Regions from separate parts of the Paraburkholderia sp. SIMBA_053 genome, predicted to be linked through region 2. Evidence: riboswitches for the same ligand, from Rfam matches in the RefSeq annotation. Region 2 holds a riboswitch; the other holds the start of a gene.
What was found. A riboswitch is a leader RNA that binds a small molecule or an ion and turns the genes downstream of it on or off. The one in region 2 is predicted to bind manganese.

Region 1 (7,628 bases), on a different contig from region 2:
CCGGTGGCAGATCGGGGTTGCCGAGGCGCGCGAACTTTTCGATCATCGACGGCCCGTGCACGAGCGTCGCGCCGAACGCGATCAGCAGTCCGAGATTGACGAGCGATGGATACAGGCGCAACAACAGCTCGCTGTTGGTCCACACGATTGCCGCCGACGCGCAGCTCAGCAAGCCGACCACCGTCCAGTCGATTGCGGAGAGGCGGCGCAGCGATGTCGCGACCGGGCCGCTGCCGGCCCAGCGCTGCAACCACAGGATCGCGAACAGCATGCAGCCGACATAACGCGGCGTGTCCCACCGCCACGCGCACAGGATCAACGCCGGATAGGCGAGCTTCACCAGCACTTGCACGACTGCCTTGACCCAATGACGCCCGCCGGTGGACGAGGCGCCGGAAGCAGGCGCTTCAGTCGCAGCCGCCGGCGTTCCCGAGCGCACTGCCGGCATCAGCCTTGGGCCGCCAGCAGGGATTCGACAGCGCCGATCACGTCGCCGACCGTGCGCACCGACTTGAACTCTTCCGGCTTGATTCGGCGGCCGGTCATTTCCTGCAGCTTGATCGCGAGATCGACGGCGTCGATGCTATCCAGATCGAGGTCTTCGAACAGATGGGCGTCGGGCGTCACGCGCTCGGGCTCGATTGCGAAGTTCTCTTTGAAGATGGCGCGGATGCGTTCAAGAATCTCTGCCTCGGACACGATTTATTCCCCTTTTCTGTTGGTTTCGTTCGCAGCGTGCGCCGCTTCGCGCTGACTCTCGACCAGCGCGGCCAGCGTGCTGATCGAGCGGAAGTGTTCGCGCGTGCGTTCGTCGTTTGCCGCAATGGTCAATTGGTATTGTTTGCGCAGCACGATGCCGATTTCGAGCGCGTCGATCGAATCGAGACCGATGCCGTCGGTATCGAACAACGGCGCGTCGTCGTCGATATCGGCGGGACTCAGGTCTTCCAGATCGAGTGCTTCGATGAGGAGCTGCTTAATTTCCAGTTTTAAAGAATCCATAATCGAACAGGTGCTGAGTAATGTGTGCTTCGACGGCACTCGTCACGCTGCGCGCAGCGAGAGCCGGTGTGGTGTCGTCTGCCTTGAGCTGGTCCACGCCCAATGGTTCCAGCACGTTCACGCGCATGCGGAACGCTCGCGCGGGCACGTGGTACCAGCGCATCTGCTTCGTGAACGCGGGCGGATCGCAATCCATCAGCACAGGCACGATCGGCGCGCCGACCTTCAACGCCATATGCGCGAAACCGCGCGAAAACGCATGCAACCGGTTCGGCGCGGGGCTGCGCGTGCCTTCCGGAAATATGATCATCGTATAGCCCGCGGCCAGCTGCCTCGCGCCGGCCTCGACCAGTTCGGCGGGATCGACATTGCTGACATATTCCGCCGAGCGCACGATGCCCCAGAAACACGGATTGCTCCAGTGCGCGTTTTTCACGACGCAGCATGCATGCGGCGTGAGCGAGAGCAGCACCATCACGTCGAGATACGTGGGGTGATTCGCGACCACGATGGACGGCGTGCGTGCACGCAACGCATCCACGCCCGAGACTTCGAGCTCCATCACGCCGATGCGCTGCAGTACGGCGACAAGCGCGCGGAAGAACCAGTGGATCACGCCCGTCACCGCAAACTGTCGCGACGCGCGATGCGGCCACAGCCACGCGAGCGGAAACACGAGCACAGAAAATAGCACGCCGCAAATGCCGAACACGACGAACGCCATGCCGGTGGCGAAGAGTCGCCAGGCGTAATCAAGCCGCGCAGTCATGCCATCCCCAATGCCAGAGAGCGCCGGCGCCCTGCCAGGCCGCCGGCTTGCCGGTTTCGAGACAGTGCAGCAGCGCCTGGCTTTGCGTGGCGAAGCGCGTTTCCGCTTCGGCGGTATCGGGCGGTTGCGCCGCGCCAGTTGCACCTGTTGCCGCGCTGTGGCCCAGCGCTACGCATTTTTCAGCGGCTGCAACGGCCGCTGTGCTTCTAGCCGATGCTGCAGTTGCGGCCGTCGGGCCGGGGTCGCGCTGGCCGACTGCGCGCGCGGTGTCCCGGGCGACAACCGAGGATCGCGCGCACACGAGGTGGCCCAATGCGCCTTCGCTGCTCAGCAGAATAGCGATCGCGCCGCCTTGGACTTCGTCTTCAATGGTGCCGTATGCGGGATCTGCGGGCTCGTCCGCGTAGACGAGCAATACCGGCGACGCAGGCTGCGTCGCGAATTGCGCATAGGCTTCGAGGAGCGCATAGCCGAGCGTTTCGGGCCCGGCGGAGATCGCGCTCGCCGCCGAGCGGTCGCCGCGCGCAATGCCGAACACGCCCGTCATGGCGTTGAGCACCGAGAGGCTGAAGGCGGTCGGCGAGACGGGCTCGCCGGAACTGATCGCGCGGAGGATGTCGGTAGTGCGGCGCAATTCTCCGTGCCGCGAGGCGAACACGACGCGGGCCTCGTCGGCGCCGACACAATCGTGCGCAACCTTCAGCGCGACTCTGGACAGAGTGCTGAGACGCCGCCGCACGATCGGCTCGATAAAGCCGATGTCGGGTGCGGCAGAAGCGGCGGCAGGCCAGCTAGACCAGCGAGCGACCGGAATGGTCCAGTGCGGATCGGGCATATCGGTGTTCGCGCGTAGAAGCAGGGAGAGGTTGAAGCGCCTGACGGAACACGCAGCCTTCATAGCGTATGCGCGCCGCGCGGACCGGCAACTCCAGCCGCGGGTCGATCAGTCTTTTTGTAGGTTCACCGAAATTAACGGCACATCGGCCGGATTATTTAGGTGCCTCTGACAATCGACCTTATAAATTGGCTCCGGCTCCCGCAGTGGCCGGAATCATACTGAAGATTTTCGTTTAAATCAGCCAAAAAAGACGTATCCATCTGTATCCGTGTCGCGATTGCCACGGTGCCGTTCAGGCGATATTAGATTTCGCGGACGTTTCAAGGGACGCTTGGGAATCTACCTATGGCGGTGTGTTTTCCTGTCGGATTGCAGTGTTGCGCAACGCGGCTTACGTTGAAAGCAGCTTGAAACTTTCAATAAACTTTCTGCGAAGGCTGTTGCACTTCAATACATTCGTTTTGCCGGCCGATGCAAGGGTCGGCGCTGCGGCCGTCATGCCACGCCTGCTATAATCCGCCCCTCATTGGGGAGTAGCCGCCCCGCAGCGCGTTCGTCCGGCAAGCAGGCCGGGCTCGTGGAACGCGAACTCGCGGGGGCGCCTGTCAACAGACTTGGCCGTTACGGCCATGGCAGCCGCAGCCTCAGGCCTGGCGAGACCGATGACCCACACCCTGCCGCAATTGGGCCCGGCGTGTCGTGGGTCGTCGCTCGTTCAATCTCGGCCCAGGAATTCAAAACAACGTGATCCACGCTTTTCTCATTTCGACCGGAGCGGTCGCGCTCGCCGAGATCGGCGACAAGACGCAATTGCTGTCGCTCGTGCTTGCCGCGCGTTATCGGAAGCCAGTGCCAATTATTCTGGGCGTGCTGGCGGCGACACTCGTCAATCACGCGGGCGCGGGCGCACTTGGCGCGTGGCTCGGCTCGCTGCTCACGCCGACCGTGATGCGCTGGGCGCTGGCTATTTCGTTCATCGGCATGGGTTTGTGGATTCTCGTGCCCGACAAGCTAGCCGATGACGAGGCCAACACGAACCGCACCCACCTCGGCGTCTTCGGCGCAACTGTCGTGGCATTTTTCCTGGCGGAGATGGGCGACAAGACGCAGATCGCGACGGTGGCGCTGGCCGCGCGGTTTCACGATTTCTTCGGCGTGGTGGCCGGCACCACGCTCGGCATGATGATCGCCAACGTGCCGGCGATCCTGCTCGGCGACCGTTTCGCTCACCGTCTGCCGACCGGCGTCGTGCATGGCATCGCCGCCGTGCTGTTCGTCGTTCTCGGGACAATGGCGCTGTTCGGCGCAGGAATCTGAAGCGAACCGCGCGATCCGGGCGCCAGCCGGATTGCGCGCCGCCGCGCGTCACCGCCCTGTCACTGCTCCGTCACCGCTCCGTCACTGCGCGGCTTTCGCGCCGGACGCGGGCGCGGGCGCCATTGCCGATGCCGGGGCAGCGGCGGGCACAGGCGTTTCGTTCGGAGCGCCTGCGCCGGTGCCTAGCGGAATCTTGACCGTACGCACAACACCATTGCCGAGCGGGAAGTCTGCGAGCGCGCTGCGAGCGAGATACGGCATGGCCCTCACCAGCGACGACTCGCCGCCCGAATTGCGCGCGGTCACGTTGTAGACCTCCTTGCCGGTCGCGCGCTCCGTGATCCGAACACCGAGCAGATGCGTGAAGATCGGATAGCTCTGGTTCACGTATCCGGCGGGAAACGGTCCCCACGGCCCCCACGGATCGTACGGACGCCCCCACCCCCAGTAAGGCGCCGGCCACGGGTTGTAATAGACCGGCTCGGCCACTGTCACCACGTCCGAACGAATTCCATACGAGAGTCCGACCAGATAGCGCGCCTGCGCGCCGTCCACCTGGCGAAACGCGTGCGTGGCCAGTTCATTGGCGACGATGTGCTCATACGTGGTCAGTTCGAGATTGTTCCGCTGATCGGGTTCGCGCATGAACGCGTAGGTGCGCGTCGCGTCGCCGCCGCTCCAGTCGGAGAACGCGGTGACTTGCGTCGTCACATAAGTCGTGCAGCCGGACAGCAGCACGGTCAGCGCCGCCAGCAGCAGCATGGCGCGGCGCGTCCATCGATTCGTTTTCATGGTCTACCTCGTGAAGCGTTTGGGTCGGCTCGGGTTCGTATTGTACGTAGACCGTAGGCCAGGCCTCACGTTCCGGGCCCCGCCGCGTGGGCCTGTGTTTGTCTGGACGGCCGGTCGCGCGCCGGCTTTGCGGCGCGTTGGGAACGGTCGAAAGTTCGCTCCGCACGATTCGCCGAGGCTTTGTACAATGGCTCGACAAGCCCGGCTCACACGCCTTGTGCGCCGGCCGCTCGAGTCCCATCACTACAGAACGCCATGGCCGATACCGCAACGCCCAATGTGATCCGCCGCGCCGATTATGCGCCGCCCGCTTTCCTGATCGACACCGTCGCACTCGAATTCGACCTGCTGCCGGAACGCACGGTCGTGAAGAACACAATGCGCGTGCGCCGCAATCCGGACGCGTCGCGCGCCGCGCATCTCGAGCTAATGGGCGAACAGCTTGAGTTCGTCAGCGCTACGCTCGACGGCCAGCCGTTCGCCAACGCGCATGCGCACGAACACGGGCTGGTCCTCGACAATGTGCCGGAGAAGTTCGAGCTCACGCTCACGAACATTTGCAATCCGGCCGCGAACACCACGCTCTCCGGCCTGTATGTTTCGAGTGGGAATTTCTTCACGCAGTGCGAGGCCGAAGGCTTTCGCCGCATCACGTACTTCCTCGACCGGCCAGACGTCATGGCCACTTACACGGTTACGCTGCGGGCCAGCAAGGCCGATTACCCCGTGCTGCTGTCCAACGGCAATCTGCTCGAAGAAGGCGATCTGCCGGACGGCCGCCATTTCGCGCGCTGGGAAGATCCGTTCAGAAAGCCGAGCTATCTGTTCGCGCTCGTCGCCGGCAAGCTCGTTGCGCTGGAAGAGCGAGTAAAGACGGGTTCGGGCAAGGAAAAGCTGCTGCAGGTATGGGTCGAGCCGCACGATCTCGACAAGACGCGTCACGCAATGGATTCGCTGATTCACTCGATCCGCTGGGACGAGGAGCGCTTCGGGCTTGAACTGGATCTGGACCGCTTCATGATCGTCGCCGTGAGCGACTTCAACATGGGCGCGATGGAGAACAAGGGACTCAACATCTTCAACACGAAGTATGTGCTGGCAAACCCCGAGACGGCGACCGACACCGACTTTGCGAATATCGAGGCGGTAGTCGGCCACGAGTATTTCCACAACTGGACCGGCAATCGCGTGACCTGCCGCGACTGGTTCCAGTTGAGCCTCAAGGAAGGCCTGACAGTATTTCGCGATCAGGAATTTTCGGCCGACATGGCCGCCGGCGAGGCCGACGGCAGTGCCGAAGCCGCGCGCGCCACCAAGCGCATCGAAGACGTGCGCGTGCTGCGCCAGATGCAGTTCGCCGAAGACGCCGGACCGATGGCCCACCCGGTGCGTCCCGAAAGCTACGTCGAGATCAATAACTTCTACACGATGACGGTCTACGAGAAAGGCTCCGAAGTCGTGCGGATGTATCAGACGCTGTTCGGCCGCGAAGGGTTTCGCAAAGGCATGGACCTGTATTTCAAGCGGCACGACGGCCAGGCCGTGACTTGCGACGACTTCCGTCACGCGCTCGCCGACGCGAACGGCCGCGACCTCGCGCAGTTCGAGCGCTGGTACAGCCAGGCGGGCACGCCGCGGGTGACGGTGCGCACGCGTTACGACGCCGCGCAGCAGCGCTACAGCGTAACGCTCACGCAAGGTTATGGCGACGCGGCACCGGCCGCACGCGAAACGCAAAAAGGCCCGCTGCTGATTCCGTTTGCGATCGGCCTGATCGGCAAAGACGGAAAAGACTTGCCGTTGCAACTGGAGAGCGAGCCGAAGGCTTCGGACTCGACCACTCGCGTGCTCGAATTCACGCAGACCGAACAGACCTTTACGTTCGTCAATGTGGCGCAGGAACCGTTGCCGTCGCTGCTGCGGAATTTCTCGGCGCCGGTGATCGTCGAATACGATTACTCGGCGGATCAACTGGCGTTCCTCCTCGCGCACGACAGCGATCCGTTCAACCGCTGGGAAGCCGGTCAACGGCTCGCCACGCGCGAGTTGCTGACGCTAGCCGGACGGGCCGCGAGCGGCGAGGAGCTGCAGCTCGACGACTCGGTGGCGGCCGCGTTCGCACGCGTACTCACGGACGAGTCGCTCTCGCCGGCCTTCCGCGAACTTGCATTGATGCTGCCGTCCGAAGCGTATCTCGCCGAGCAGATGGCCGAATCCAATCCGGCGGCCGTGCATGCGGCGCGGCAGTTCGTGCGCAAGCGCCTCGCCAATGCACTCAAGAACGACTGGCTCAAGATTTACGAGCAACATCGCACGCCCGGCCCGTACGAAGCCACGCCGGCGGCGGCAGGCCACCGTGCGTTGAAGAACCTGGCGTTGTCTTATCTCACTGAGCTCGACGATCCGTCGGAAACGGTGCGGCTCGCGTCCGCGCAATACGATGCGGCGAACAACATGACGGACCGCGCGGCGGCGCTGTCCGCGTTGCTCAATGCGTCGGCGGCAAATGGCGGCAGCGCCGAAGCGCAGCATGCGCTCGACGACTTCTACCGGCGCTTCGACAAGGAGCCGCTTGTGATCGACAAGTGGTTCGCTTTGCAGGCAACGCAGCGCGGCAGCGCGCAACGTCCAGTCATTGACGTCGTACGCAAGCTGATGACGCATCCGGCCTTCAATCTGAAAAATCCGAACCGCGCGCGCTCGTTGATTTTCAGCTTCTGCGCGGCCAACCCCGCGCAATTCCATGCCGAAGACGGCTCGGGTTACGCGTTCTGGGCGGACCAGGTAATCGCACTCGACGCGATCAACCCGCAAGTGGCCGCCCGCCTCGCGCGGTCGCTCGAATTGTGGCGCCGCTTCACGCCGACGCTGCGCGAAGGCATGCGCGCGGCGCTGGAGAAAGTGGCGTCG
Region 2 (7,628 bases):
TCTCGATCATGGATTCCGACGACTGCTTCGGCATGATCCAGGAGCAGGTCGGCTCGACGGACAAGGGCTTTATCCGCAAGATCCAGTCGATCATTTCGCTGTGGAAGAACGGGCTCATCATGCCCGAACAGGCGATCGCGATTGCCGCGAATGAAGACGAGCACCAGGCGGCGATCGTCTATCGCAACTATGTGGCGACGCTGCACGCGTACCAGGCGGTCGATTTCGACGATCTGATCCGCCTGCCCGCCGAACTCTTCGCGAGCAACGAGCAGGTGCGCGATCGCTGGCAAAACAAGCTGCGTTATCTGCTGATCGACGAATATCAGGACACCAACGCCTGCCAGTATGAATTGCTCAAGCAACTGGCCGGTCCGCGCGCGGCATTCACGGCGGTGGGCGACGACGATCAGGCCATTTACGGCTGGCGCGGCGCGACGCTCGAGAACCTTGCACAACTCGGCAAGGATTTCCCGAAGCTGCATGTGATCAAGCTCGAGCAGAACTATCGTTCGACGGTGCGCATTCTCACGGCCGCCAACAACGTGATCGCGAACAACCCGAAGCTCTTCGAAAAGAAGCTGTGGTCCGAGCACGGCATGGGGGATTCGATCACCGTCACGCCCTGCAACGACGAAGAGCACGAAGCCGAGTCCGTAGTGTTTCGTCTGTCCGCGCACAAGTTCGAGCGCCGTGCGAATTTTCGCGACTACGCAATTCTCTATCGCGGCAACTTCCAGGCGCGCATTTTCGAACAGGTGCTGCGCCGCGAGCGGATTCCGTATGTGCTGTCCGGCGGCCAGTCGTTCTTCGATAAAGCCGAAATCAAGGACATTTGCGCGTATCTGCGGCTGATTGCGAATGCTAACGACGACCCCGCGTTCATCCGCGCGATCACCACGCCGCGTCGCGGTGTCGGTAACACGACGCTCGAAGCGCTCGGCTCGTTCGCGGGTCAAGCGAAGGTGTCGCTGTTCGAGGCGGTGTATATGGGCGGCATCGAAGCGCGCTTGTCGCCGCGTCAGATCGAACCGATGCGCGTGTTCTGCGACTTCATGCAGCGCCTTACCGACCGCGCCGAAAAGGACGCGGCCGGCACGCTGCTCGATGAGTTGATGGACGCGATCCACTACGAAGCGTATCTGTACGACGCATTCGATGAACGTCAGGCGCAATCCAAGTGGCAGAACGTCCTGGAGTTCATCGAATGGTTGAAGCGCAAGGGCACGAAGGCGGAGCCCCAAGGCTCGGATGAATCCGCTGGCTCGGGCAACCAGGAGGCAACCGGCTACGACACGGCGGACGGCTTTGGCGACACCGGCAAGAACCTGCTCGGCCTCATCCAGACGGTCGCGTTGATGTCGATGCTCGAAGGCCGCGAGGAAGACCCGGACGCGGTGCGGCTCTCAACCGTGCACGCGTCGAAAGGGCTCGAATATCCACACGTGTTTCTGGTGGGCGTCGAAGAAGGCATCATGCCGCATAGAGGCGGCGCGGACGACGAGCCGATCGACGACGCGCGCATCGAGGAAGAGCGCCGTCTGATGTATGTCGCGATCACGCGCGCGCAACGCAGTCTGCATCTGAACTGGTGCAAAAAGCGCAAGCGCGCACGGGAGACGGTGGTTTGCGAGCCGTCGCGATTCATTCCCGAGATGCTGCTGGACGACGCGCCGCCGCCGACGCCCGAAGAGGCGCCGATGTCGCCGAAAGACCGGCTCGCGAGTCTCAAGGCGCTGCTGCAGAAGCCTTGAATGCCGTGGTTAGCGCGTGCGTGGCAAGACCCCGCTGACCTCAGGTGCTTCACCGGTTTTCGTAGAAAGGCGCGCTACAGTGGCGCGGCTGGTCGGTCGCACGGTCATGTACCTTCGCGTATCTTTGCGCACCTTCGAGCATGCCAACTGGAGACCGCCGCATGACCTCGCCGACGCTCGCGCCATACACCCGCGCCCTCGAAGCCTACATCGACGCGAAAGACAACACGCGCGCGCAACGCATGCCGGATGCTTTCGCTCCCGACGCCGAGCTCACCATTTCTCTTGCAACGTCGACAATCACCTTCCCCGCGCGCACGGTCGGCATAGACGCGATCACGAAGACACTCGTCACCGACTTCGGCGCGACATACACGCGGTGCCGCACGTATTACTTGTGCGACTCGCTGAAGGTGCGCGACGGTGTGATCGATGCGCGGCCGTGGCTTGTGCTGATGCGTGAACCCGCGGCCGGCGCATTGCGCGTGGGCCACGGCGTCTACCGCTGGACTTTCGATAAGACGCCCGCTGTCAGCCGCTTTCATATTCACATCGCACGCATGGACGTCGTGCACGATGCGGATGGCGCGTTGCTCGACGCGTTGCAGGAAGGCTTGAGTTATCCGTGGCTTGCGCCGGCGGAATTGCACGCGCGTTTCACCGAGCTTGCGCGCAGGACGCCGGCGCTCTCGTTTGTCGATGCCTTCGCTCGTCCCGTCGGCGAGCGATAAGGCGCCACGCGCGCAAGAATCCGTCGAGCATAAAAAATCCCTGCCCGCGTGGTTGCGGTGCAGGGATTGAGTTGTCGGGCAAGCGGCGCGCAATTGTCTTTGCGCGCGACTAATGCACGCTACTTCGTGTTACTTCCCGTCACTTCGCGGCACTGACCATGTAGTCGACGGCGGCCTTTACGTCGGCGTCCGAGGCGTTCGAGCCGCCTTTGGGCGGCATCGCGCCCTTGCCGTGCAGCGCATAGTTGTAGACGGTGTCCATCGGCTCTTTCAGGCGCGCTGCCCACGCTTCCTTGTCCCCGAACTTGGGCGCGTTGAGCACGCCGGCAGCGTGACATGCCTGACACACCTGCTGGTACAGGGCCTTGCCCGCTTGCGATGCATCCGCGCTTTGCGTGGCGCCGGACGCGGGCGCTGCGGCTTGCGGGACGCTCGCCATTGCCGCCACCGCGGCGGCGGCTTGTGCCGCGCCCGCGTCGGAAGCGCCGGCGGCAGCCGTTGCACCAGAAGCGCCCGCCGCGACAGAAGCGGCCGCTGCGCCCGATGCCGGTTGCGCCGGTTCAGCGAAGCTCGCGCCCGAATTGTTCGCCATGTAGGCCACCGCGCGGGCGATTTCGAAGTCGCTGTAATCGTCCGGGCTCGTGCCGCCGCGCGGCGGCATGGCGCCTTTACCGGCGAGCGCCGTATGCAGCAGCGTGTCGAAGCCTTGGGAGATGCGTGGTGCCCAGTCGGCAGTATTGGTGAACTTCGGTGCGCCTGCCGCGCCGGACGCGTGACAGGTCGAGCACACCGCCTTGTAGACTTCTTCGCCGGTCTTGTAGACGCGCGGCGCGTTGGCGTCGCGAATGTCGACCTGAGCGATAGGCTTGATGCGGGCACTGACCTCGGCTTGGGAGAGACTGTCGGTGCCGGCGCCCGTGCGCGTCGAATTGTCGACGTAATAGGCCAGCAGAACGATGATGATGATCGGCACAGCAAACCCAGCGATGACCGCGGCGATGAGCTGTCCTGGGGTTTTGATCGGGGCTCCGTGTGGTGCTTCGCTCATGCTTGTCTCGTCTCCGTGGGTATGTGAGCGGTACAGCGCGACGGCAACTTCTTGTTCTTGATCGGCCACGGACGATTATAGACGCAAGCTTTCTGCGGCGGCGAGGGCCGCGGCGTGCTGTTCAGCAGGCGTTTACCCGCATCGCGCGAAGTCCTGCAAAGGTGCGCGAAACCACGGGAGACGGGCCCGAAGGCCGTCCGGTGGACGGTATGGCGGAAACCGGGTATCCTTTCGGTCTTGCTTTGGCGCCGCATCCGCTCAGTTTGCCGCGCTTTCGCGTTTCTTGTGTCAAAGCGCCCGTAGCTCAATGGATAGAGTACTGCCCTCCGAAGGCAGGGGTTGCTGGTTCGATCCCAGCCGGGCGCGCCAATAACATTGGCTCGGAATCAAGGGTTTAGGCAAACAACGCCTAAGCCCTTTTTTATTTCCCGCGCCCTCAATGCCGCGCCATTCGGCGCCTCATCCCCAGGCTTGTCCGCTGCGCTCACTCCCGCTAGAATCCCCCGGTCACTGGGGAGTAGCCTTCCTTCACGCATCGCATGAAGGAGAGCGCGTCAACATACTTGACCTGACGGGTCATGGCGCGTTCGACCGGGTCGGTTTGGCGAGACCATTGGCGCACTGCTTCGTTCTGGTCGGACGGGTGGCGGTGCGTCATTGGTTCGTCTAACGTCCGACCGCGGAGCCGCTGTGAAATCACGTTGTCCCCTACCCAATTTCCTCCTGCACCATGCGCCGCGCCGCGCGTTTCCCGTCGACGGGAGCCGTGCATGACCGGTCTTATCATCGAACTGGCCGTCATGCTGGTCGTCATTCTGGTGGCGGCCGAGCTTTTCACCAACGCGCTCGAACATCTCGGCGAGCGCCTCAAAATCTCGGAAGGCGTCACCGGCTCGCTGTTTGCGGCGGTCGGCACTGCGTTGCCGGAGACCTTGGTGCCGCTGATCGCAATCATCGGCGGCACGGCTGATCATGCCGTCAATGAGGAAATCGGTGTCGGCGCCATCCTCGGCGCGCCGCTGATGCTTTCCACGCTGTCCACCTTCCTCATGACGCTCGCGGTCCTGCGTTCACGCGGCATCGGCGGACGCGTCGCACCCGAACGCTCGGGTTTCACGCGCGACCTCAACTATTTCCTTTTCGCGTTCCTGCTGGCGGCGGCGGCCATGTATGTGCCGCACGAGCAAAGAATCGTCCGCGCGCTGTTCAGCATTGCACTCGTGGGCGTCTACGTCGCTTATGTGGTGGCGACTTTCCGCGCGTCGAACAGTCTCGTGGATGCGGGTCACGGCACGGAGGCGCCGGGCAAGATGATGCTCGCGCGCCTCGGCGTGTCGACCAACCTGGCGACGATCGCCGTCCAGCTCGTGCTCGCCGTCGCCTTGCTGGTGTGGGGCGCCGAAGGTTTCATCCATGGCGTTCGGGGCGTGTCCGAGGCGTTCGGCGTCTCGCCGCTGCTGCTCTCCCTGCTGATCATCCCGATCGCTACCGAACTGCCGGAGAAGGTGAACAGCATTCTGTGGATTCGCCGCGGCAAGGACACGCTGGCGTTCGGCAACATCACCGGTGCAATGGTGTTTCAAGGCACGTTGCTGCCGGCGATCGGCATCCTTCTGACGCCGTGGACGCCGCGAATCGAGGTTGTCACGGGCATCGTCATCACGCTAGCCGCGGCGGCGTGGCTGCGCGTCAACGCGCGGGAGCGCGGCGCGCCGGTGTGGGCGCTGCTCGTGTGCGGTGCGCTTTATGTGGCTTATCTGGCGATTACGCTGAGCCGCTAGGCGTTGCGCAGGCGCATGTCTCACGTAGCCCGGCAGATTCCCACGGCGCTGTAGGCGTTTCGGGCACCTCGCCGGGTGATTTACACAATGCGGGCAATCTGCGCCGCAGCGTGCGACCAGAAGGGCCACTACAGCTGTCGGCTGTCTCACACAGCCCGGGCGGGCCGCTGCGCGCAGCCCGCCAAGCCCACGCAGCCCTAAGCTCACGCAACCCTCGGCGCCCACGCCGCGCCGCCGAGCACCCCCCGCCCAGCCCTCTGCCCCGCGCCTCAAGCGTCCCGCAATGCATCGATTTAAAGGCTTTTCCAGTGCTAACTCTTGGAATCGCGAACGAGGGTGCAACGGCATAATTTCGACCATGTTCCATTGGCCTCGGTGCCCATCTGTCTGGTCTTGAGCGGCTCGCCGCATCAACCGCCATACGGGCCGAGACGCCGGCATTCATGTTCGGGTGATTCAAAATCGTGACTCTGAGACTTTTCGTGTACGGCGCCGGCGGCTTCGGCAAAGAAGTGATGGACGTCGCGCGCCGCCAGAACGCGGTGAGCCGGCGCTGGGAGCAGATCTGCTTCGTCGACGACATCCGCCAAGAGCGCACGTTCTACGGCACCCAGGTATTGCGCTTCAACGACGCGGAAGTCGCCGGACATCTCGACCAGGCCGAGTTCGTGATCGCCGTGGGCGAGCCGGCAGGCCGCGAAAAGCTCGGCAATAAGCTGCGCGAAGCCGGCGCCCGCCTGGGCCAGGTGATCGACGTCAGCTCGCTCGTCGCCGACACCGCATCGCTCGGCGAAGGTCTCCTGGTCACGCCGCTGTGCTCCATTTCCAGCGACGCGCAACTTGGCCGCAATGTTTGCGTGAACACCATGTCGATCGTCGGCCATGACGTACACGTCGGCGAAAACACCGTCGTCTCGTCGATGGTCAACATCGGCGGCGCGTGCGTGATCGGCGCGAACAGCTACCTCGGCATGGGCGCGTTGATCAAGGAGGGCGTGCGCATCGGCTCGAATTCAATCGTCGGCATGGGATCGGTCGTGTACTCCGACATTCCCGACGACGTGATCGCCCTGGGCAACCCCGCGCGCGTTGCCCGTCCTAATACCGACCGCAAGGTCTTCAAGTGAGATTGGCAATAAATGACGAACAGAGATAAATACGATCAGGTGTTCATGGACAGCTTCGCCGTTCCGCGCGACGCGCTGAACGAAGCTTTCGTCTATCAATGCGTGCCGGCGTGGGACTCGGTCGGCCACATGGGCATGATCGCGGCGCTCGAGGACACCTTCGGCATCATGATGGAGACCGACGACATCATCGAATTCGGCTCGTACACCATCGGCGTCGACAAGCTCAAGAAGTACGGCGTAGAGCTATGAACTCCGGGTTCGTTAGCCGGCAATATCCTGAACGCGCAGCGCTCATTACGGAGAGCGGTGTCACGCTCACGTATGCCGAACTGCATCAGGCCGTTGACCGGCTCGCGACCGCGTTGCCTGCAAGGCAACTGCTTTTTATCGTCGGCGGCAACGATCTGCCGACGGTGCTGTGCTATCTCGCGTCGCTCGCGAGCGGCACTGTGCCGCTCCTGTTGAGCAGCGGGCTCGATCAGGTGCAGTTGAATCGCCTGATCGACACATACGATCCGGCGTACATTTTCTCTTCGACCGGTGCGGAATACGGCACGCTGGTTCATCAGGAAGGCGCCTACGGTTTGTATCGCCGCGCCGATTCGGCACGCGTCGACCTTCACCCCGACCTCGCGTTGCTGATGACGACGTCGGGCTCCACCGGCTCGCCCAAGCTCGTGCGTCTGAGCGCCGCAAATTTGCGTGCGAATGCGGCGTCGATTGCCGAGTATCTGCACATCACGCACGAAGAGCGGGCGATCACGTCGTTGCCGTTCAACTACTCGTATGGTCTGTCGGTCATCAACAGCCATTTGCTGGCGGGCGCGTCGCTCGTCGTATCGGACCGCTCGCTGATGGACGCCGCGTTCTGGCGGCAGATCAACGAGCACGGGGTGACGAGTTTCGCGGGCGTACCCTATAGCTACGACATTTTGCTGAAGCTGCGTCTGGCGCGAATCAACATGCCGTCGGTACGAACATTGACGCAGGCGGGCGGTCGCATGGACGCGGCGAAGCTTCGCCAGGTCAGCGAAATCTGCCGCGCGAAGGGTATTCGCTTCTTTTCGATGTACGGTCAAACGGAAGCGACCGCGCGCATCGCCTATCTGAGCCCGGAAGAAATCGAGCATAAGGCGGGCAGTATCGGCCGCGCGATTCCGGGTGGCCGCCTGTGGCTCGAGAGC

Region 1: another riboswitch for manganese. It lies ahead of SB753_RS13575 (TMEM165/GDT1 family protein); the one in region 2 lies ahead of SB753_RS21645 (sodium:calcium antiporter).

The regions. Positions count from the first base shown of each region.
Region 1 covers NZ_JAWRXU010000003.1:341,692-349,319, forward strand. The annotation lists gene SB753_RS13550 (membrane protein) at 1-448, opposite strand, end outside; gene SB753_RS13555 (acyl carrier protein) at 448-699, opposite strand; gene SB753_RS13560 (phosphopantetheine-binding protein) at 703-1,002, opposite strand; gene SB753_RS13565 (lysophospholipid acyltransferase family protein) at 977-1,771, opposite strand; gene SB753_RS13570 (beta-ketoacyl synthase chain length factor) at 1,755-2,606, opposite strand; yybP-ykoY riboswitch at 3,126-3,341, shown strand; gene SB753_RS13575 (TMEM165/GDT1 family protein) at 3,354-3,926, shown strand; gene SB753_RS13580 (DUF4136 domain-containing protein) at 4,008-4,718, opposite strand; gene pepN (aminopeptidase N) at 4,974-7,628, shown strand, end outside.
Region 2 covers NZ_JAWRXU010000007.1:127,875-135,502, forward strand. The annotation lists gene SB753_RS21625 (UvrD-helicase domain-containing protein) at 1-1,754, shown strand, start outside; gene SB753_RS21630 (hypothetical protein) at 1,916-2,485, shown strand; gene SB753_RS21635 (c-type cytochrome) at 2,625-3,533, opposite strand; tRNA gene SB753_RS21640 (tRNA-Arg) at 3,827-3,902, shown strand; yybP-ykoY riboswitch at 4,034-4,213, shown strand; gene SB753_RS21645 (sodium:calcium antiporter) at 4,304-5,314, shown strand; gene SB753_RS21650 (acetyltransferase) at 5,779-6,441, shown strand; gene SB753_RS21655 (acyl carrier protein) at 6,454-6,693, shown strand; gene SB753_RS21660 (AMP-binding protein) at 6,690-7,628, shown strand, end outside.